One region of the Cobetia sp. PDI-12MA genome, then DNA from elsewhere that is predicted to be linked to it. Evidence: predicted binding sites of a transcription regulator. Region 1 holds the regulator's gene; the other holds the start of a gene.
The links. Region 1 encodes PhoB, which activates phosphate uptake and scavenging genes when phosphate is short. Its sites were predicted from a motif close to TGTCATANNNNTGTCANA; they were not measured.
Positions count from the first base shown of each region.

Region 2: AC5WNI_RS09685 (UTRA domain-containing protein) is a predicted target of PhoB. The motif match lies at 7,957-7,974, and genes of this name have one in related genera.

Region 1 covers NZ_CM183351.1:3,963,078-3,973,713, reverse strand. Annotated here, with positions in the region: gene AC5WNI_RS16830 (ABC transporter permease subunit) at 1-1,901, shown strand, start outside; gene pstA (phosphate ABC transporter permease PstA) at 1,898-3,694, shown strand; gene pstB (phosphate ABC transporter ATP-binding protein PstB) at 3,691-4,536, shown strand; gene phoU (phosphate signaling complex protein PhoU) at 4,756-5,481, shown strand; gene cysZ (sulfate transporter CysZ) at 5,693-6,421, shown strand; gene phoR (phosphate regulon sensor histidine kinase PhoR) at 6,590-7,912, opposite strand; gene phoB (phosphate regulon transcriptional regulator PhoB) at 7,920-8,609, opposite strand; gene ubiA (4-hydroxybenzoate octaprenyltransferase) at 8,833-9,723, opposite strand; gene AC5WNI_RS16790 (chorismate--pyruvate lyase family protein) at 9,791-10,399, opposite strand.
Region 2 covers NZ_CM183351.1:2,250,482-2,261,117, reverse strand. Annotated here, with positions in the region: gene chrA (chromate efflux transporter) at 1-384, shown strand, start outside; gene AC5WNI_RS09720 (GAK system CofD-like protein) at 503-1,708, opposite strand; gene AC5WNI_RS09715 (HAD family hydrolase) at 1,852-2,526, opposite strand; gene AC5WNI_RS09710 (ABC transporter ATP-binding protein) at 2,519-3,706, opposite strand; gene AC5WNI_RS09705 (ABC transporter permease) at 3,706-4,686, opposite strand; gene AC5WNI_RS09700 (ABC transporter permease) at 4,670-5,518, opposite strand; gene AC5WNI_RS09695 (alkaline phosphatase family protein) at 5,518-6,351, opposite strand; gene AC5WNI_RS09690 (ABC transporter substrate-binding protein) at 6,444-7,532, opposite strand; gene AC5WNI_RS09685 (UTRA domain-containing protein) at 8,165-8,935, shown strand; gene AC5WNI_RS09680 (MFS transporter) at 9,100-10,452, opposite strand.

The DNA.
Region 1 (10,636 bases):
CGGATGATCGTCTGCAGGTGGTACAGCAGTCCGCCGCGGGCATTCGCCTGCGCGGCAGTGCCATCGAGGTTCCCGCAGGACTTGAGCGCCGCCAGGCAAGCCTGGTGCTCAGTCGCGACCAGCTGTGGCTGCGTATTCCGTTCGAGGATGGCGATGGCCTGTGGCTGGCACGCCTGACGCTGTCGGCGTCGCACGCCACCGCAGGCGCGCTGGATGGCGATGCGGCAAGTCAGCCCCGGCACTCCGAGTGGCAGCAGCAGTGGTTGCCGGGCACGGCCAGACTGTCTTCGCAGCAGGGGCGTCTGCTGGTCACCGCTGACCGCGATGGCTTCACCCAGTGGCAACTGAGCGAGGCCTCCAGCGGGACCGGGCCGCTGGCACGCAAGCTGGCACATCACGCTGTGAGCTCTTCTGCCTCCGCGTCATCGCCGGCGATCACCGCGCTCAGCGTCCTGCGTGGCGGCAGAAGCCTGATCGTCGGGGACGCGGCAGGCGGCCTGACCCATTACTTGTTGCCGGCGCACGCGCAGCCGCTGGTCAAGGCCGGCGTCTTTGACAGTGGCCTGTCGGCGCCGGTGGTGACGATGGCTGCCGCCCATCACAGCCTCGGCTTTGCCGCGCTGGACGCCAACGGCCGCCTTGGCCTCTATCTGGCCACCAGCGAGCGTCGCCGTCAGGTGCTGGACTGGCTGGATGCCTCCCGGGTCGCGACAGGCGTGGCGCTGGAATTCGACAATGATGACCGCCGCTTGCTGGCATCGGCGGTCCGGGAGGCAAGGTTGCCCGGTCAGCTCGCTCAGGACGCGCCGCTGGGGGCGCTCGGCAAGGCCTATGCCGGGCTTGCGATACATGACCCGCATCAGGCCGTCGGGCTCGACGCCATCTTTGGCAAGGTCTGGTATGAGGGACGCGCTGCGCCGGAGTGGATCTGGCAGCTGGAGAGCACCGGCACCCACGAACCCCGTCTGTCGCTGGTGCCCATCATGTGGGGCACGCTCAAGGCGGCGCTGGCCGGGCTGCTGTTTGCCGTGCCGTTGGGGCTCGGCTGTGCCATCCATGTCGCCTGCTTCATGGCGCCGCGCCAGCGTTCCCGCATCAAGCCGCTGCTGGAGATGATGGAGGCACTGCCGACCGTGGTGATCGGCTTCATCGCCGCTCTGGTGGTCGCGCCCTTTGTCGAGCGTGAGCTGATGGCGGTGTTGCTGGGACTGGTCCTGATTCCGCTGGGCACCATGGCGGCCGGCTTCCTGTGGACCCTGGCGCCGCGCGCATGGCGCAACCTGCTGCCGGAAAACATGGCGGCCTTCGGGCTGTTGCCACTGCTGTTCGTGCTGCTGTGGCTGGATGTGACAATCGCCGGCCAGGTCGAGCAGTGGTGGTTCGACGGCGACCTCCGTCAATGGCTGTTCAGCCACTACGGCATCGATTATGCCCAGCGCAATACCCTGGTGACCGGCATGGCGTTGGGGCTGGCGGTGATGCCGACCCTGTTCACGCTCAGCGAGGATGCCCTCTCGTCGGTGCCGCGTGGCCTGGCCGCCGGCTCTGCGGCGCTGGGCGCGACGCCATGGCAGAGCCTGCGCCGCGTCATCCTGCCAGCCGCTGCGGTCGGGCTGTTCTCGGCGATGATGATCGGCATGGGGCGCGCTGTCGGTGAGACGATGATCGTGCTGATGGTGGCCGGCAATACGCCGCTGGTGGATGCCAGCCTGTTCGAGGGCCTGCGCTCACTGGCCGCGACCCTGGCCATCGAGCTGCCGGAGGCCGAGGTCGGCAGCAGTCACTACCGCTTGCTGTTCCTCGCTGCCCTGGCATTGTTCGTCTTCACCTTCGTGGTCAATACGCTGGCGGAAGTGCTGCGACAGCGCTTCACGCCGCCCAATCAGGGGAGCTGGGGATGAGACGCCCTGACACGAATCGCGCCAGCTCCTCACTGCTGCGCCCACGCGAGCCGCTGGTCGGACGCCTTCAGCGATACTGGCGTGATGGCGGCCCGTGGGGCTGGCTGAACGCCATGGCGGTCAGTGTCTCGCTGGTGCTGGTGCTGGGCCTGCTCAGCCTGCTGGTGGTGGGCTCCTTCAGTCACTTCTGGCCCTCCCGGCTGGTCGAGGTGGAGCTGACGGCGCAGCCGGGGGAAAGTCCCACGGCCCTGACCACCACGCGCGGAGAGCCGGCGGCCGACAATCGCCATCTGCTCGGCGAGCTGATGCACGAGGAGATGCGCCGTGTCGCCTCGGGCGAGGGGGACGACGCTCGCCAGCAATGGTGGTTGCTGCAGACATCCTCGCGTGACGGGGCCGCGGCCAGCTGGCAGTGGCTGCCGGAGACGCTGCTCGACAGGATGACCTTCCCCCGCCAGGCGCTGATGCTGGAAATGCGCGACGGCCGTACTCTCTACGGCATGCCACGGGCGCTGAGTGACCCGATGACAGGGGAGATGGACCACACGCCCGATGTTGGCGACGGGCCTGCCCGGCCCCTGGCCGAAGACACCGAGCCACTGTTTGCCCGCCTGAAGATGATCGAGAGCGAGCGCCGCCAGCTGCAGGCGCTGCGCCTGGACAGTGAAGCCTTGAGCAGTCGCTATCAGGCGCTGCAGCAGTCTCTGGCATCCCGGCGCAGCCCCTCTGCTGACGTTGCAGCGGCGCAGGCTCATGAGGACGCTGAGCTCGAGCGGGAGATACAGGAGGAGTTGGAAGAGGTGCGCAGCGCCTTCATCGAGCGTGAAGGTCAGCTGAGTGCCCTGCGTGATGCCTTGGCGGGCGGACAGTTGCTGCTGGGCGGCAATGGCGGCTACGAAGGCCGCATCGCGCTCGATGATATCCGCAATGCCTGGCAGCCCAATGCGATGGGCTTCAGCGGCCGGCTGATGATGACGTTCCAGCGTTTTCGCGACTTCGTGGCCGGTGCCTCCACCGAGGGCTTCGGTGGCGTCTGGCCCGCCATCTTCGGCACCGTGCTGATGGTGGTGCTGATGTCGATCATGGTGATGCCCTTCGGCGTGATGGCGGCGCTCTATCTGCACGAGGTGGCCCATCAGGGGCGCCTGACGCGCCTGACGCGCATCGCGCTGCGCAATCTGGCCGGGGTACCCTCCATCGTCTACGGCGTGTTCGGTCTCGGCTTCTTCGTCTATGGACTGGGGGCCGGGATCGATGAGCTGTTCTATTCCGAGCGGCTGCCGACGCCGACCTTCGGGACCGGCGGCATTCTGTGGGCCTCGCTGACGCTGGCTCTGCTGACCTTGCCGGTGGTGATCGTCGTCACGGAAGAGGGGCTGGCGCGCGTGCCGCGTCGTCTGCGCGAAGGCGCGCTGGCGCTGGGAGCGACCCGCCTGGAAACGCTCAAGCGCGTGGTGATTCCGGCCGCCTCGCCGGCGCTGATGACGGGGCTGATTCTTGCCGTGGCGCGTGCGGCGGGTGAAGTCGCGCCGCTGATGCTGGTCGGGGTGGTCAAGCTGGCCCCGGACCTGCCGCTGGATGACAGCTTCCCGTGGCTGCATCTGGACCGGAAATTCATGCATCTGGGGCATCAGGTCTATGATCTGGCCTTCCAGAGCAGCGACGCCTTCAGCAGTCGGCCGCTGGTCTATGCGACCGCGCTGGTGCTGGTAGTCGTGATTCTATGCCTCAATCTGAGTGCCATTCGCCTGCGTCACATGCTGGCACAACGTTACAAGGGAGCCACCGAATGAGGCGTGACTCTGAACAGCCCAAGCCCCAGTTGTTTCTTCAGGAGACGCCTGCGCGGCCAGCTGAGGACATCTGCCTGGAAACCCGCCACCTGAGCCTCGATTATCAGGCGCGTGTCGGCAAGGAGAACCAGACGCGACGCGCACTGGAGGATGTCAGCCTGCAGATCGCACGCAAGCGCGTGACGGCCTTCATCGGCCCTTCCGGCTGCGGCAAGTCGAGCCTGTTGCGTACCTTCAATCGCATGACCGATCTCGACGAACAGTCACGTCTTTCCGGCAAGGTATTGCTCGAGGGCGAGGACATCCATGCGCGCGGCGTGGACGTGCCGATGCTGCGCCGCCGGATCGGCATGGTCTTCCAGACACCCAACCCCTTTCCGATGTCGGTCTACGAGAACGTGGCCTTCGGGCTGCGGCTGGTCGGCGAGAATGACAAGCGCCACCTCGATGACAAGGTCGAATCCTGTCTGCGCTCCGCGGCACTCTGGGAAGAGGTGAAGGATCGCCTGCACGACAGCGCGCTGGGGCTCTCGGGTGGCCAGCAACAGCGGCTGGTGATCGCGCGGACACTGGCGGTCGAGCCGGAGGTGCTGCTGCTGGATGAGCCGGCCTCGGCGCTGGACCCCATCTCGACGCTCAAGATCGAGGAGCTGATCCGTTCGCTGCGCTCACGCCTGACGCTGATCATCGTCACGCACAACATGCAGCAGGCCGCGCGGGTCTCGGACGATACCGCCTTCCTGCATGAGGGCCGCCTGGTGGAATTCGCCCCGACCGATCAGCTGTTCACCAACCCGCGCCGCCGCCAGACCGAAGACTACATCACGGGGCGTTTCGGTTAGCGCGCTCATGCGCGAACGTGCAGCCAGGTAGCCTTTTCGCCCTGATATTGCTGACGATGTAGGCCAGATAGCGCCTTTGAGTCATGGGTGAAACATAACTGCAATCAAGTGTCGGCATGCTGAGGGGGAGCCCGCTGTGTCAGTCAGCAGTGGGCCATACTTGTCACGTCATTCATGTCACGCCCCCTGACTCGGTGGGCGACTTTCCGGGAGAGGGAAATGGATATCACCAGCGATTCGCACGGCAAGCATATCTCAGAGCAGTTCAATCACGAGCTGGATGCACTGAAGACACACCTGCTGGCCATGGGCGGACTGGTAGAGAAGCAGCTGCAGGATGCCGTCACGGCATTGCTGGAAGGCGACAGTGAGACCGCCACACGGGTGCGCGACAACGACAAGGCTGTCAACGACATGCAGCTCAAGATCGATGACGAGTGCACCCGGGTGCTGGCCCGCCGTCAGCCGGCGGCCTCCGACCTGCGTCTGGTGCTGGCCGTCATCCGCGCCACCTCCGATCTCGAGCGTATCGGTGATGAATCGAGCAAGATCGCACGCAACGCCATCTCGCTGGTCGAGAACGGCCAGAGCCCGCGCGGCATGGTCGAGGTGCGACACCTCAGCCAGCACGTGCGCAGCATGGTGCGTGACTCCCTGACGGCCTTTGCGCGCTTCGATACCGACCTTGCCCTCAAGGTACTGCGTGAAGATGCCTCGGTGGATCTGGAATATCAAAGTGCCATGCGCTCGCTGATGACCTTCATGATGGAAGACGCGCGCCAGATCACGCCGGTGCTCAATGTGATGTGGATTCTGCGTGCGCTGGAGCGTATCGGTGACCACGCCGACAACCTGGCCGAGTACGTCATCTTCCTGGTCAAGGGCGTGGACGTGCGTCATACCGACACCCATGACCTGAAGCCGCAGGACCTGGACAAGAAGTGAGCTGAACTCCCGGGTGTGACGCAACGCCCGCAGACTTCTGCACGATGCTTCGCCCCGCACCTGCCCATCGGCAGGCCGCGGGGCGATTGCGTCATGGGAGCGCGAGCAGTCTCATGCGGCCGACAGCTGCGCTGCGCAGGCGGGAGTGCTAGGGTGTGGCTCCGGTCAGTCTGCTGGCTGGCCGGTTCTTTTGAGATGACGAGGACGTCGCATGATTGATGCCGTATCGGCGCTGGTCCGCGGGACCCGTATGGTCTATACCCCGGGGCTGCGCCGCTTCGTATTCGTACCGCTGGCGATCAACCTGGTGCTCTACAGCATCACGCTGTGGGTGTTGTTCAACCAGTTCGGTGGCTGGATCGATTACTGGATGCTCAAGGTGCCGGCCTGGCTGGACTGGCTCAGCTGGTTGATCTGGCCGCTGCTGGTGGTGAGTCTGTTGCTGGTGGTGTTCTTCACCTTCAGCCTGGTGACCAACCTGATCGCCGCGCCCTTCTACGGCATTCTGGCCGAGAAGGTCGAGCATCGCCTGGATGGCACACTGATTGACGATGACCGTGGGCTGATGAAGATCGGCGTCGACTCGCTGGGACGTGAAATGGCCAAGCTGGGCTATTTCATCCCGCGCATGATCGCGCTGTTCATCATCGGTTTCATCCCGGGTCTGAACCTGCTCTCGCCGCTGTTGTGGGGGCTGTTCTCGGCCTGGAGCATGTCGATCCAGTACCTCGACTACCCGATGGACAACCATCAGGTCAGCTTCGGTGACATGAAGCAGCGCCTCAAGGCGCGCTGGTGGCCCTCACTGACCTTCGGCGCCGCGGTGTTCGTCATGACGCTGGTGCCTCTGGCCAATCTGCTGTTCATTCCGGGCGCTGTCGCCGGGGCGGTACTGATGTGGCAGAGCCACTACCGTCAGTTGCCGGCGCCGCGTCGTTGAGACAGCCTGTCGCAGCTGGTTCATCGCTGTACTGGTTTGTCGTTGAGGTAGCCGCAGCGTCGTCTGGCGGACCAAAAGAAACGCCCCGCAGTCGCCTCCTTTCGAGGTGGCTGCGGGGTGTTCCGCGTTGGGCTGGCCTCCGGCTCAGCTCATCACGGAGTCAGCACATCACCGGGCTAGCGCACTGCTGGTCCGGGGAGCGCTCGTCTGACAGGCGCGCTCGTCGGGGAAGTGACAGCGGAAGCGCGCACCCTCGCCGGGGTGGCTGTCGATCTCCAGATGGCCCTGATGGCGAATCAGCACATGCTTGACGATGGCAAGCCCCAGACCGGTGCCTCCCGTGGCGGTGCTGCGGCCCTTGTCGATGCGGTAGAAGCGCTCGGTCAGACGCGGCAGGTGGACCGGGTCGATGCCATCCCCGTCATCTTCCACCTCGACCAGCAGGCCCTGGTCATCCGCCTTCCAGCGCAGGGTGATATGGCAGTCTTCGGGAGTGTAGCGCACCGCATTGAAGACCAGATTCGAGATCGCGCTGCGCAGTTCCTGCTCCTCACCGCGTAGTGACAGGCTGGCATCGGCCTCGATGGAGAAGGTGTGGCGTCCCTGGGACAGGCCTTCGGCGTCGTCGCGGATATGGCCGAGCAGGGCACTCATGTCGATGCAGCGGCCGTTGTCGGACAGCTCGTCGGTTTCCAGGCGTGACAGGGTCAGCAGGTCCTCGACCAGGTGCTGCATGCGGTCGGTCTGGCTCTTCATCTGGCCCAGCCCACGCTGCCAGCGCGGTGGCAGGTCATCGGCGTAATCGGAGTAGGTCTCGAGATAGCCGGCCAGTACCGTCAGCGGCGTGCGCAGTTCATGGGAGACATTGGCCACGAAGTCGCGGCGCATCTCTTCCAGGCGATAGAGGCGGGTGACGTCACGCAGCATGACCAGACGTTCGTTGTCACCGAACAGGGTGATGGAAATCTGCAGCGTCAGGTTGTCAGACAGCGGCGACTGCAGCGTCAGCGGCTCGCGGTAGGCCAGCCGATTGAAGTAGTCGATGAAGGCGGGGTCACGCAGATAGTTGGTGATGTGCTGGCCGCGGTCGTGGCTGGCCTTGAGACCGACCAGCTGCTCGGCAGCGCTGTTCCACCATTCCATGTCACCGTGGTTGTCCAGCATCACCAGGCCGTCGCGCATGGCCTCGGAGGATTCCTGGATACGGTTGAGGATGCTGCGCAGTCGCTCCTGAGTCTGACGCTGGCCCTTCTGATAGCGGTAGAGACGATCGAGCAGGTCTCCCCACACGCCATCGCCGGGCGGTGGCTCTTCATGGGGATTGGTGATCAGCCAGGTATAGAGGCTCTTCAAGTGCTTGAGATGGACGAACAGATACAGCGCCAGACCCAGCGCCAGGCCCCAGCCCAGATGGCCCAGCAGGCCACCGATCAGGCCGAAGCCACCGGCAAGGTAGCCGAGGCGCCATAGCTCGTTGGTCCAATAGCGCATGAATCCCTCAGGCCTGAGCGCTGAAGCGGTAACCGGTGCCACGGACGGTCTGGATCAGATGCTGATGGCCTGTGCCCAGCGCCTTGCGCAGGCGGCGGATGTGCACGTCCACGGTGCGCTCCTCGACATAGACGTTACCCCCCCATACCTGGTCGAGTAGCTGGCTGCGGGTGTAGGCACGCTCCTGATGCGTCATGAAGAACTGCAGCAGGCGATATTCGGTCGGGCCGACATCCAGTGAGTTGCCGTGGGCGGTGACGCGGTGGCTGGCCGGGTCGAGCATCAAGCCTTCGACTTCCACTGCCTCCTCGACCCCCTTGGGGGTGGTGCGACGCAGCACGGCCTTGAGACGGGCGACCAGCTCGCGTGGCGAGAAGGGCTTGGTGATGTAGTCGTCGGCACCGGCTTCCAGGCCTTGAATCTTGTTGTCTTCCTCGCCCTTGGCGGTCAACAGGATGATCGGCAGTTCCGAGGTGGTCTCGTCTCGCTTGAGACGCCGCGCGAGCTCCAGGCCACTGGTGCCCGGCATCATCCAGTCCAGCAACAGCAGATCGGGCTTTTCATCGACGACGATGGCGTGGGCGTCCTGGGCATTGTCTGCCTCCAGCACGCGGTAATCCGCCATTTCGAGGGCGACGGCGATCATCTCGCGAATCGAGGATTCATCGTCGACAATCAGTACGGTCTTGGAGCTCATCGCTAGATCCCATGCAGCAGTCGGCGCACGCGCCAGAATGACAAGTCGATGACGATTACAACCCGCTTATATGACAACCAGATGACAACTGCCAGCATGGCAGCTTGCACGCAAGCCTGCCAGCCGCCTTGGAGGCGCGGCAGGCAGGCATGAATCGTGGGCTGGGGAGCAACCGGGGGCAGGGATAGCTTTAAATTAAATAATGCGAATATTTATGCAGGAGTCAGCTCATCGGCCAGGTCGCCAGGGCGATACCGGCGAAGATCAGCAGCCCCGTCCAATGATTGTTGAGGAACGCCTGGAAGCAGGGCGCACGCTCACGCTCACGGATCAGACGTTGCTGCCAGACGAAGGTGACGGCGGCGGCAGCCAGCCCCAGCCAGTAGAAGATGCCCAGCGCCAGCTGCAGGCCGATGCCGATCAACACCACCAGCATGCCCAGCTGCAACAGGCCGATCATCAGCTTGTCGGCACGCCCGAACAGCACGGCGGTGGACTTGATGCCCACCTTGAGGTCGTCGTTGCGATCGACCATCGCATAGGCGGTGTCGTAGGCCACCGTCCACATCAGGTTGGCCGCGAACAGCCACCAGCCGTAGGTCGGCACCTCCTCCAGCGTCGCGGCGAAGGCCATCGGAATCGCCCAGCCGAAGGCGGCGCCCAGCACTACCTGGGGCAGATGATGGAAGCGCTTCATGAATGGGTAGCTGGCTGCCAACAGCACGGCGACGATCGACAGCAGCACCGTGGTCAGGTTGGTGAAGCACACCAGCACGAAGGCGGCCGCGACCAGCCCCCCGAACAGTGTCAGCGCCTCGCGCTCCGAGATGCGGCCCGAGGTCAGCGGTCGGTCACGCGTGCGCTCGACATGCTTGTCCCAATGCCGATCGGCGTAGTCGTTGATCACGCAGCCGGCGGCGCGCATCAGGTAGACCCCGGCGATGAAGATCAGCAGGGTCGTGCGCTCGGGGATGCCATCTGCCGCCAGCCACAGTGCCCATAGGGTCGGCCACATCAGCAGCCAGGTGCCGATGGGGCGGTCCAGCCGTGTCAGGGCGAGGTAGTCGGCCAGTCTGGAAGGACGCGAAGCGGCGGAAGTGGATGACGCGGTCATCGGGGCTCCTGGGCGGGTGGTAGTGGGCAAGGGAAGAGAGGGAAACGAGGCCAGTCGGCCGCACGGCTCAGGTCAGTTGCAGCGCGTGCTGGAAGGCTGGCGTGAAGCCCTCCTGCACCAGCACCTTGAAGCGACCATGCGAGAACATCGAGCGGCGCATCCACAGGCTGGTGGTGCGGGCCAGCGGCCTGGAGCTCGAAAGCACCAGCGGGGCGCGGCTGATATCGATGGCGCTGCGTATCAGGTCGGGCTGGCGAAACAGCCAATGGCCCAGCGAGCGCTCGCCCAGCGTCGAGAGGCGATGACCGTGGGCCAGGTCCAGCGCCGCCAGCGAGCGTGCGATCACCCATGGCGTATCGCCATGACAGAGCGCCACTTCGCGTCGCCAGACATGCCGGCGTGGGCCGATGCCCAGCAGGCGTGCTTCATCAAGCCGCGCGGGGCCGGTGTCCTGAAGCAGCAGGCGCACGCGCAGGCCCTGGATGGGCTGACCTGCGCGTTCATCCTGCTGCTGCATGGCGCTGGCAAGGCGCTGTGTCAGCGAGTCCGTCGAGGAGAGCCACGCCCACCAGCCGGCCGGCATGACACCCTGCAGCGCGGCAGCCGGCTGCCAATGACGGCGCACCGCCGCCGAAGCCGTGGGTACGGCGCGCGTGGGCGAAGGCCAGCGAGGCACAGGTTGGTACGGGTTCTCGGCTGACGAATGAGGTGCCTCACAGGTGGAGGTCTGTGGCGTGAGCGCTGCGCGATGAGGCTCGCCTGCTGGGCATCGGACCACGGTGAATTCCCTGTCAGGATGACGAAATGGCGAGTCTAGCATGGCCGAGCGGCAAGGCCTCCCGCTCAGGCATGCCTGCACTGCAGGCGGGCTGGTATGCTGGGCGCATTCATCGGCGTTCATGACGGACGCTGC
Region 2 (10,636 bases), 1.7 Mb from region 1:
GTGCCGGGGCCGCTGTTTACCTTTGCCGCCTGGCTGGGGGCCGGCATGTCGCAGGTGGGCGGCGGTTCGGCATTGCTCGGTGCCGTCATTGCGCTGTTGAGCATCTTCCTGCCGGGGATTCTGCTGCTGATCGGTGTGGCGCCTTTGTGGGGGCGTCTGCGCGCACGCGCCGGGGCGCGCGCTGCGCTCGCCGGCGCCAACGCGTCCGTGGTGGGCGTGCTGGGCATGGCGCTCTATGACCCGCTGTGGACCACCAGCGTGCTGAGCCGCACGGACCTGGTGATCGCGCTGGCCGCCTTCATCGCCCTGACCCGTTTCTCGCTGGCACCCTGGAAGCTGGTGCTGGGGATGGTGATTCTCGGCGCGGTGCGTGGCATGATCTAAGCCCCGACGTCGTATCTGACAAAAGAACGCCCCCGTCTGCTGTTGGCAGGCGGGGGCGTTCTTTTTCTGCAGAGCAGCTCAGGCAGAGCAGCTCAGGCCGAGCGGCTCGTGGTTGGCGTCACACCAGCGACAGCAGTGCGGTGACCAGCAGCTCGTTGTCGTAGTAGGGTGCGCTCTGCTCGCTGATCAGCTTGGTGTCGATCACGGTGATGCCCATGCGCTCGAGCGCCTCGGTGCAGGGGCCGCCGGGGTAGTCGCCGCGTTGGCTGTCGAGGAGCACGATGTTGAGCAGGTTCTCGGTGGGGCAGTCTTCCATGCGGCCGGTGAGGTCTGCACACAGGGTGTCGAGCAACATGTGGACAAGCTCGTCCATGCACTTGCCGGTCTGCTCCGGGTCCGGGCAGCAGTTGGGGATATAGACCTTGGGGCAGGGGTTGGCCAGCACCGCACGCCCGACACCCTTGGGCAACAGATTGGCGAGCACACTGGAATAGAAGCTGCCGGGGGGGAAGCAGATCAGTTCGGCCGACTCGATCAACTGGCGATTGTTGGCGTGTAGCTCCGGCACCACGGGCACGTGGTGGTCGCCCTCTGCCGCTGCCAGACGCATGCGCGCGATGGGCGAATCGAGGGGGGGGACTTCCTTGCCGGTGATGCGGTGCTGACCGATGATCTCGCGACCATCTTCCAGCGTCACCGCCAGATGACAATCGGCATTGACCACGGCGCGTACCGTGCCGCGCACGTGTACCAGCTTGGAGAACAGGAAGATGATCTGATCCAGTTGCTGGTGATGGTTCAGATAGCCGCCGGCAATGATCAGGTTGCCGATGCTGGCGCCGCGCAGATCGAAGCCTTCCGGCATGGCCTCGATGAGAAAGCCCAGCTGATGGCAGATCAGGGTGCGCATCGGTTCCGCGACCGCCATGGTCAACGGATGCCGCCCAGCCGCCAACTCGCGCAGCGTAGCGTGCAGCATCTCCGGGCGAGCTTCACGCGGCAGGCGGTGAGTAAACAGGCGATAGATATCGGGATGGCCCAGAACGCTGTCATCGGCCAGCGCCATCAGGCGTGAACGCAGATCGCCGATAGCGGGCATCGAGAAGGCCTCGCGCAGTTTGGCCGAGCTGCCCCCGGAGTCGAACGGCGTCACCAGATGGATGCTGTGGTGGGTATAGCGGGTCAGGGTGCGCGAGACCCCGGTCAGCGCGGTGCCGCCACTGAAGAACAGCACGCGCGGGCCGACTTCGGGGGCTTTCAGATAGCGCCTGACGCGCATGGGATCGGGTACACGTGCGGTCCGACTGACCCTGACCTTGGCCATTGCATGGCTTCCTTTATGCTTGCATTTTTGGCACAGAGTGCCTTTTTTTACGCCCAGCGTCGCCTATTATGCACTTTCTCTCAATTTCAGCGCAGGGGCTCTTGATCCCAGCCCAGCGTCTCTTGTTGCCAATTCGGCTTACCTCATTGCCAACGTAGTGTCTGCCAGGCGCGCTGTCGCGCCAAGTTGGCAAGGGTCGGGTCCGGATGGACGGCGAAGGGGTGATCGACGAATTCCAGCAAGGCCAGATCATTGCGTGAATCCGAATAGCCCCAGCTGGGCACTCCGGCGCTGTGGCTGGCGTGTTGCTGCTGCCATGCCTTGAGTGCTGCGAGCTTGCCCTCGCGGAAGGTGCGAATGCCACAGGCCCGCCCGTTGTAGTAGCCCTGCTCGGTCTCGAGGGCCGTGGCCAGGGCCGCGTCCAGCGCCAGGCGCTCGGCGAGGGGGGCGACCAGATGCGCCGTCGAGGCCGAGATGATCACGATCTGATGGTTCTGCGCGCGGTGCCAGTGAATTCGCTCCAATCCCTCACGATACAGGCGCGGCATCAGTTCGGCATCGAGAAAGCGTGCCACCTCGGCATCGACTTCACTGACGGCGCGACCCCCCAGCGGGGCCAGCAGGTGGGTCAGGTGCGTCTCCATGTCCAGCTCACCGGCCGCGTAGTCCAGCATCTGTTGTGCCCAGATTGCGCGATATTCCTCGCCATTGGCGATCCAGCCCTGCGCGATCAACCAGTCGGTCCAGAGCCCCGTGGCATCGCCTTCGAGCAAGGTGTCATCGAGATCGAAGATGGCAAGCCCCGTGATGTCATCCATGGGACACCTCCGACGTTGCGACGGTCTCGTCCCCGCCCAGCGCCTGAACTTCATCCAGATCGGCGTGCAGCATCACGCGGAGATGACACGGCAGTAGCTGCCGAGCACTGCGATTGAGGACATCGACATTCAGGCGCAGTCCCTGACAGTCCACCTCGTAACGCACGATATTGCCGAGCAGCTGGTGGCGGCGAATCACGCCCGGGCAACCGGGGCCGGCATTGTCTGGCAAGGGTTGGGTCGGGAAGTTGGTATATTCATCCTGCTGTCCCTGGGGGCTGGTGTCCGGTTGCAGGTACAGCGCTTCCGGACGCAGTGCCACGCGCGGGCTGTCGCTTTCGTAGCCGAGCAGCGGGCGCGCCAGCTCGCGACCGATCAGATTGTAATGCCCCATGAAGCCCGCCGCCGTGGCATCCACCGGGCGGGTATACAGCGACTCGGCATTGCCCTGTTGCAGGATGCGCCCCTGATGCATCAGGAAGATGCGGTCCGACAGCAACAGTGCCTCTTCCTGATCGTGGGTCACGAACAGGGTGGTCAGGCCGAGGCTCTTCTGAATATCACGGATCTGATCACGCAGATGGCGGCGGATACGTGCATCCAGTGCCGACAGCGGCTCATCCAGCAGCAGGATCTGCGGCTCGACCACCAGCGCGCGTGCCAGTGCCACACGCTGACGCTGGCCGCCGGACAATTGGTGCGGGAAGCGCTGCGCCTGATCGGTCAGCTCCACCAGTCTGAGCACCTCGCTGACACGCCGCTCGCGTTCTTCCGGGCGCACCTTCTTCATGCGCAGCCCGAAGGCCACGTTGTCCGCCACGCGCATGTTGGGGAACAGCGCATAGTGCTGGAAGACCATGCCGATGCCGCGACGCTGCGGCGGCAGTGGCGTGATGTCGTGACCATCGACGATGATCTGGCCGGCATCGACATCATTGAGCCCAGCAATGGCGCGCAGCAGGGTCGACTTGCCGCAGCCGGAGGGGCCGAGCAGGGTGATGAATTCCCCGCGCGCGATCTCGGCATCTATCTCGGCGAATACCTGGGTCTTGCCGAAGCTCTTGGCCAGGCCATTGAGCTTGAGGTAGTGCTGGTCGGCGGCGCGTTCGCGCAGGGCGCTGGTCAGAAGGCCGCCGGCGCTCTGGATATCGAATGTGGTGGCGGTGTCGATGGCAAGCATCAGCGGTCCCCTCGGGGTGTGGAGTCTGACGACTGGTGGTGGGTGTGGCGCGGCTCGGATTCGGCGCTCGACACCGGGCCGGGCAAGCCGTCGGTCATGGTGGTGGCCAGCGCCTCGTCGGGGTCATCTGCGGGCATCTCTTGCTCGGCGGGCTGACGATTGCCGAGCCAGGTCAGGATCAGCGTGAATACGAACAGGGTGATGACCAAGGCGCTGGTGAAGTGGCCGCTGGCGCCGCGGATATTGTTCAGATAGACCTGCAGGGTCTCGAAGCGTGTGCCGACCAGCATGTTGGCGAATACGAATTCGCCAGCCAGGAACGAGAAGGCCAGGAAGACGGCAATCTGGATGCCGACGCGAATATTGGGCAGCACGACCAGGAAGAACGCCTTGAGCGGACTCGCCCCCAGCAGTTGAGCGGCTTCCATCAGGGATGCCACGTCCAGCGCACGCAGGCTGTTGGCCAGAGCGCGGTACATGAAGGGCAGCACGATGGTGAAGTAGGTGGGGATCAGGATCCACGGCGTGCCGACGATGGCCAGCGGGCCGCCTGCATAGAGCTGCAGCAGGCCGACCGATGACACGATGGGCGGCACGGCGAAGGGAAGCAGGATCAGCCCATTCATCACGCTATCCAGGCGCGGATAGCGTGTGTGGGCAAGAAACACCACCGGCACGATCAGCAGCAATGACAGTGCCAGCGCACCGACGGCGACCAGCAGCGAGCGCCCGAACGCCGCCAGAAAACGCGGTGTGGTCCAGAGTTCCAGAAACCATTTCACGGTCAGGGCATCGGGGGTCAGGCTGGCGCCCCAGCGTGTCGCCAGGGCGTAGAACAGCGTCGCGATCAGCGGCAGTGCCAGCAGCGCGAAGACACTGGTGACGATGAAGGTGTAGACATTCACGCGGTGCAGGCGCGCCATCAGGCTGGGCAGCAAGGGCTTGCCGTGGCGATAGGGCAGTTCAGCGGGAAGTGACATGGTAGCTCCTGCGCATGAGCCATTGCTGAATCAGCGTGACGATGACGAGGATGACGACCAGCACCAGGGCCAGTGCACTGGCCAGTTCCGGCTGCAGGAACAGGTCCCCGGAGACCAGATTGGCGATGCGGATGGTCATCAGGTTGTAGCTGGTGTTCACCAGCGCATAGACGGTGGCGTAGGCGCCCATGGCATTGGCGAAGAGTACGGTGAGCGTGCCTGCCAGGGACGGCCACAGCACCGGCAGGCCGATGTGCTGCCAGTAGGCGAGGCGGTTGGCGCCCAGCAGGCTGGCGGCTTCACGCCATTCCGTCTTCAGAGTGCTGAAGGCGGGATATAGCAACAGGATGCCCAGCGGAATCTGGAACCAGGTGTAGATGACGATCAGGCCGGTGCGCGAGTAGAGATTGAAGTCCTCGAGCAGGCCGAAGCGCTCCAGCATCAGGGTCAGCATGCCGTTGGCGCCCATCAGGATGATGAAGGCGAAGGCCAGCGGGACACCGGCGAAGTTGCTGGTCATGTTGGTGAAGGCGATCATCATGCGCGTCAGGCGCGGACCACAGCGGTGCATGCTGTGACAGGTCACGGCGGCGATCGTCAGCCCCAGCACGCTGGACATGAAGGAGATCTCAAGGCTGCGCCAGATGGCCTGTCGGAAGAAGGCCGAGGAGGCGATCTCGTGAAAGTTGGCCAGCCCCCAGCCGGTGGGAGTCTTGAAGGCACTGACCATTACCCACACCAGCGGCGCGATCTGGAAGGCGCCGAAGATCAGTGCAAACGGCAGCAACCACATGACGGGGCTGGCCAGGCGGCGCTTGAAGGCGGCAGTCATCACTGGAGGCCTCGCGTGGCAGCATGGCTCGCCAGCAGCGACGGATTGCTCGCCTTGCTGTGCTCAAGTCCCAGCAATGTGGCCAGGGTGCCGCAGAGCTCGCGTTGCTTGAGATTCGTCGCGGCGCCGTTGGCGAAGGCGTTGCCGAAGGTCCACAGCGGCACGCGACGCTCCTCTGCCAGCAGGCCGGAGTGTGAGCGGTCGGCATTCATGCCGTGATCGGCGGTGACCATCACCTGATAGCCGGCTTCCAGCCATGCCGGCAGGTAGTCGGCCAGGGCGACGTCGGCATGCCGTGCGGCATTGCGATACTGCGGTGTGTCGCCGCCATGACGATGGCCGGCATCGTCGATGTTCATGCTATGCACCAGCAGGAAATCCGGGTCGTGACGCAGGCGCAGCATTTCGGCGTCACTGAACAGATGGTCATCCGGGTAATGGTCCTGCCAGTAGAAGATGCCCGCCTGGATGGCGGATTCCGGGTTGTCGAGCCAGCGATGGCGGGCCGCTACGAAGGGGGCCGCAACATAGAGTTCACTGACCCAGTGATAGGCGGCGGCAGCCGTGCGCTTGCCCTGCTGGCTGGCAAGGTCGAACAGACTGATGCCGCGTGAGCGACGCACGATACCGTTGTTGACGATACCCGAGTCGACAGGCAGGTCGCCGGTCAGCAGGCATTCATAGAGCGGGCGCGACATGGCCGGCAGCTCGCAGTCCAGTGATTGATACTGGCCACGGCCGGCCTCGACCAGGGCACTCAGATAGCCCATGGCATGATGACCCACGGCGTGGTTGAGGCCGTCGAGCACGACAAGAATGACACGCTGAGACATGGTGACTCCGTGAAGCTCAAGACGGCACCGCAAAGGCGATGCCGTCTGTCAGGATGGTGCGCGCTCTGCTCGCGTGAAGCAGAGGCCGGGGATCACTGCTGGTGGATCAGTACCTGGGACTGCCACTGACGCGGCAGCTGTTTGGCACTGGCTTCCCAACCCGCGAAGTCCTGGACCGGACGAGCATTGGCGTACTGCTCGTTGGGCAGCAGCTTGGCGGCGATATCCTCGGGCAGGGTGATGTGCTCGGCGCGGATCGGACGGGCATAGCCCTTGGCCAGATTCAGCTGACCGGCATCGGAGAGGATGTACTCTCGGGCCAGCTTGGCGGCATTCGGGTGCGCGGCATGCTTGTTGATGATAGTGGCGTAGCCGGAGGTGACGGAGGCATCAGACGGAATGACGACCTCGAAGGTGTCGCGGTTGATCTGATCGCGATAGTTCAGGGCATTGAAGTCCCACAGCAGGGCGACTTCGACTTCGCCTTTCTCCAGGTTGGCGATGCTCGGCTCTGCCAGTGACAGACGGCCCTGGCGCGCCAGTTCCGCGAAGACTTCCAGGCCCGGTGTCAGGTCGGATTCCTTGCCGCCATTGGCGAAGGCAGCGGCCAGAATGGCGTTGTTGGCCTGTGAGGCCTTGCCCACCGCGCCGACGGACACCTTGTAATCACCCTCGGCGAGGTCGGCGAAGGAGGTCGGGCGCTCATCTTCACTGACCAGTGTCTTGTTGATCATGAAGGAAATGGTGCCGGTGTAGCCCAGTACCCAGTGGCCATCCTTGTCTTTGGCCCACTCCGGGATCTGCTCCCAGGTCGTGGTCTTGTAGGCTTGGGTCACGCCTTGCTGCACCGCGATCGGACCGAAGGCGAAGCCCACGTCACCGATATCGGCGGTGGCGTTCTCACCCTCGGCCTTGAACTTGGCGACTTCCTCGGCGGAGCTCATGTCGGTATCGCTATGCGCGATGGAATACTTCGACTCGAGGTCAGCCCAGGTGTCCTTCCAGTTGGCCCAGCTGTCCGGCATGCCGACGCTATCGACACGGCCTTCGGACTGAGCGGCCTCGAGAAGGTCAGCCGGCATGTCGGCGGCACTGACGGAGGCACTGCCCAACAGGGCGGCCATGCAGGTGGAAACCAGCAGACCGGTGGAACGGGATGAGGTAGTGGCAATCGACTTCAAGGAGATTTCCCCAGTAGGTGATGAACAATCGCTGCGCTGAAGGTAAGGCGTGACGGGCATCAGGCACCCTGTCGACACGCTGAGAGCACGTCCGGGTGCTCAGGCCAGTTCTCGGATCATTGATCAGACCAGTGCTCTGCCAAGTGCTCAGGCAAGTGCTGAGACAGCCGAGACTGTGTGGTCTAGTTCAGTTCGAAAGTCGCGATCGACTCTAGCGCTCGCCTGTGACAGTTGCGTGTCGTCAACATGTCGTTGTCATGGCATGGGATGGCGGCTCTGTCTCTGTCTCCTTCATACCTTCTTCGTGCCTTGCCGCGGGCCCCGGTCCTCGCTATCTTCCAGAGCCATAAGTGTGCAAAGCATGGGCGTGCAAGGCATGAGCCAGCGTGTGATGACTGGCCTGTCGTGGCAGCCAGACCTGCGCTGTCACCGAGTTGTCACGCTAATGCCACTATTCTCCTCATGCATGTCTCGACAAGCGTGTCTTGAAAAGTCGCGCTGAGCTTTGCGGGGCATCTGAACTAGGCCACAGAAATCGCTTCTCTCTGACCCTTTCCATCCTGGACGCCCTGGATGTCATGCAAGTGACTCGCCAGAATTTGCTGTCTTTCGTTATCTTTCAGGAACTTCGCATGCTTTCATCTTCTCTCGAGCCCCAGAGTGACGCCGCTTCATCGGCAACTTCTGACACGGATGTCCCCGTGGCAGGGCTCAAGGGCAAGCTGCTGAACCATCTTGAGGCAGCGCCGCTACGCGCTTCACAGCGCCTGCCCTCCGAGCGCGAGATGATCGAACGTTTTGCCACGACGCGGGTCACCCTGCGCGACACCTTGCTGCAGCTGGAGGCGGAGGGGCGTATCTATCGCGAGAATCGGCGGGGCTGGTTCGTCTCGCCGCCACGACTGCGCTATGACTTGCTGGCGTGCCTGCCATTTCGCGACATGGTCGAGTCACAGCAGCGGGTGGCCAGCACCGAGGTACTGGCGGCAGGGGAAGTCGCCGCCAACGCGGTGATCGCGCGGCGGCTGGGGATTGCGGAGGGCTCAGTGGTCTATCGCATCACTCGCGTGCGACGTATCGATGGGCGGCGCGTGCTGCATGTCTGCCATCACCTGCGACGTGACTGCTTCCCGGGCATCCTCGATTTCGACCTCGGAGCCCACTCCCTGACCGACCTCTACCGGCACGAATACGCCATTCGTGTCAGTCGCGTCAGCTTCGAGCTGGCCTCCACGGTGTTTGACGCTGAGGCCGCCGCCGCGCTTAACGCCGCGCAGGGCAGTCCTGCGCAGCGCATCACTCGCATCAACTTCGATCAGAATGGCCGCGCGGTGGACTGCGATGATGAACACTGGCGCCACGACGCCATCGAATTGACGCTGAGTGCCGCACCACAGAGTTAGTTGGCAAGTTCGCGGTAAAGCCTGAATGCCTGGCAAGCTGTTGGTGGCCCAGACGAAAACACCCGCACACCTCTCTGTCAGTGGAGGCCGTGCGGGTGTTTTTTGTCATTGCTGAGGAGGCATGTCTGTCAGGCCGATTTCATCATTGGTCACGAGACCTCAGTTCATGCGGCCGGTATGACGCTTGACGCTCTCCTGCGCGGAGTCTCCGGGATATCGGTGAGCGAGATGCCACGGGTTTCCGGCAGTCGCAGGCCACCGAGCAGGGCCACGACGGCGATCGCGATCAGGTACCAGGCCGGTGCCAGGTTGTTGCCGCTCAAGTCGATTAACCAGGTGGCGACCAGCGGGGCGGTGCCGCCGAAGATGGTGTAGGCGACATTGTAGCTGAGTGCCGAGGCGGTATAGCGCACGCGGGTCGGGAACTGCTCCGAGAGCAGTGCGGCCGTGACGACACCGCAGAGCACGGCACCGACCGCCATCAATGAAGCGCCCAGCATGGACGCCCACAAGGTGCCACTTGCGGCAAGCGAATAGGCGGGAAATACCGCGATGGCCAGACTGCCACACGCCGTGATGATGGTATTGCGTCGCCCGACAAGGTCCGAATACCGTCCGGCCAATGGGCACAGCAATGCGGCGACGATGAGGCCGCCCAGGCTTGCCAGCAATGCCGTCTGGCGCGTGGCGCCGCCCGCCACCTGCATATAGGTCGCGAAATAGGTGCTGAACATGTAGAACGACAGCGCCGTGGCAGAGATGAAGGCCATCAGACTTACGATGGTGCTGCCGTGGGTGGTCAGTGTTTCCTTGAGCGGGGCGCTGGTGGCGTTGTGTTCCTGCTGAATCAGGCGGAACGCCGGTGAGTCATCCAGCTTGAGGCGCATGTAAAGCCCGATCAGCCCCAGTGGTGCAGCGATCAGGAAGGGAACACGCCAGCCCCATGCCTGCATGGTGGCTTCCGATACCAGGCTGTTGAGGCCTAGACCGAGTGCTGCTGCTGTGGCGAAGGCGCTGAAGGTCGAGACGGGAATGAAGCTTCCGTACCAGCCCCGCTTGTCGTCAGGGGCGTGTTCCATCACGAAGGCGCAGGCACCGGCGTATTCGCCGCCTGCCGAGAAACCCTGAGCGCAGCGAGCCAGCGTCAACAGTAGCGGAGCCAGCATGCCGATGCTCTGATAGGTCGGCAACAGACCGATCAAGGCGGTGGCGCTGGCCATCATGATGATGGTGATGGCCAGGACATTCTTGCGCCCGATGCGATCCCCCAGGGTGCCGAAGAAGATGCCGCCGAGGGGGCGCAAGGCAAAGGACACCGCAAAGACGGCAAAGGTCTGGATCAGTGCCAGAGTCGGGTCGCCCTGCGGGAAGAAGTGCTGCGAGATGATCACGGCCATGAAGCCGTAGATGGCGAAGTCGAACCATTCGATGAAATTGCCGATGGCAGAGGCTGCCAGCACGCGTCTCAGCGTGGCTGGCGAGATGCTGTCGGTCCCGCCTGTCTTGTTGTTGTTCATGTCTTGCTCCGCATGAGAGGAATCGGGAAGAGGTGTGGCTTTAGCAGCGCACAGCTCCCTGCGTCATCCTGCGGCACGCGGTACAGGGCGATCACGCTCAATGCGACATCAGTAATGTCCGATGCGACATGACCGATGGGATATGGCCGACGCCGTCAATATGTTGTGGCACCTTGGCATTCAG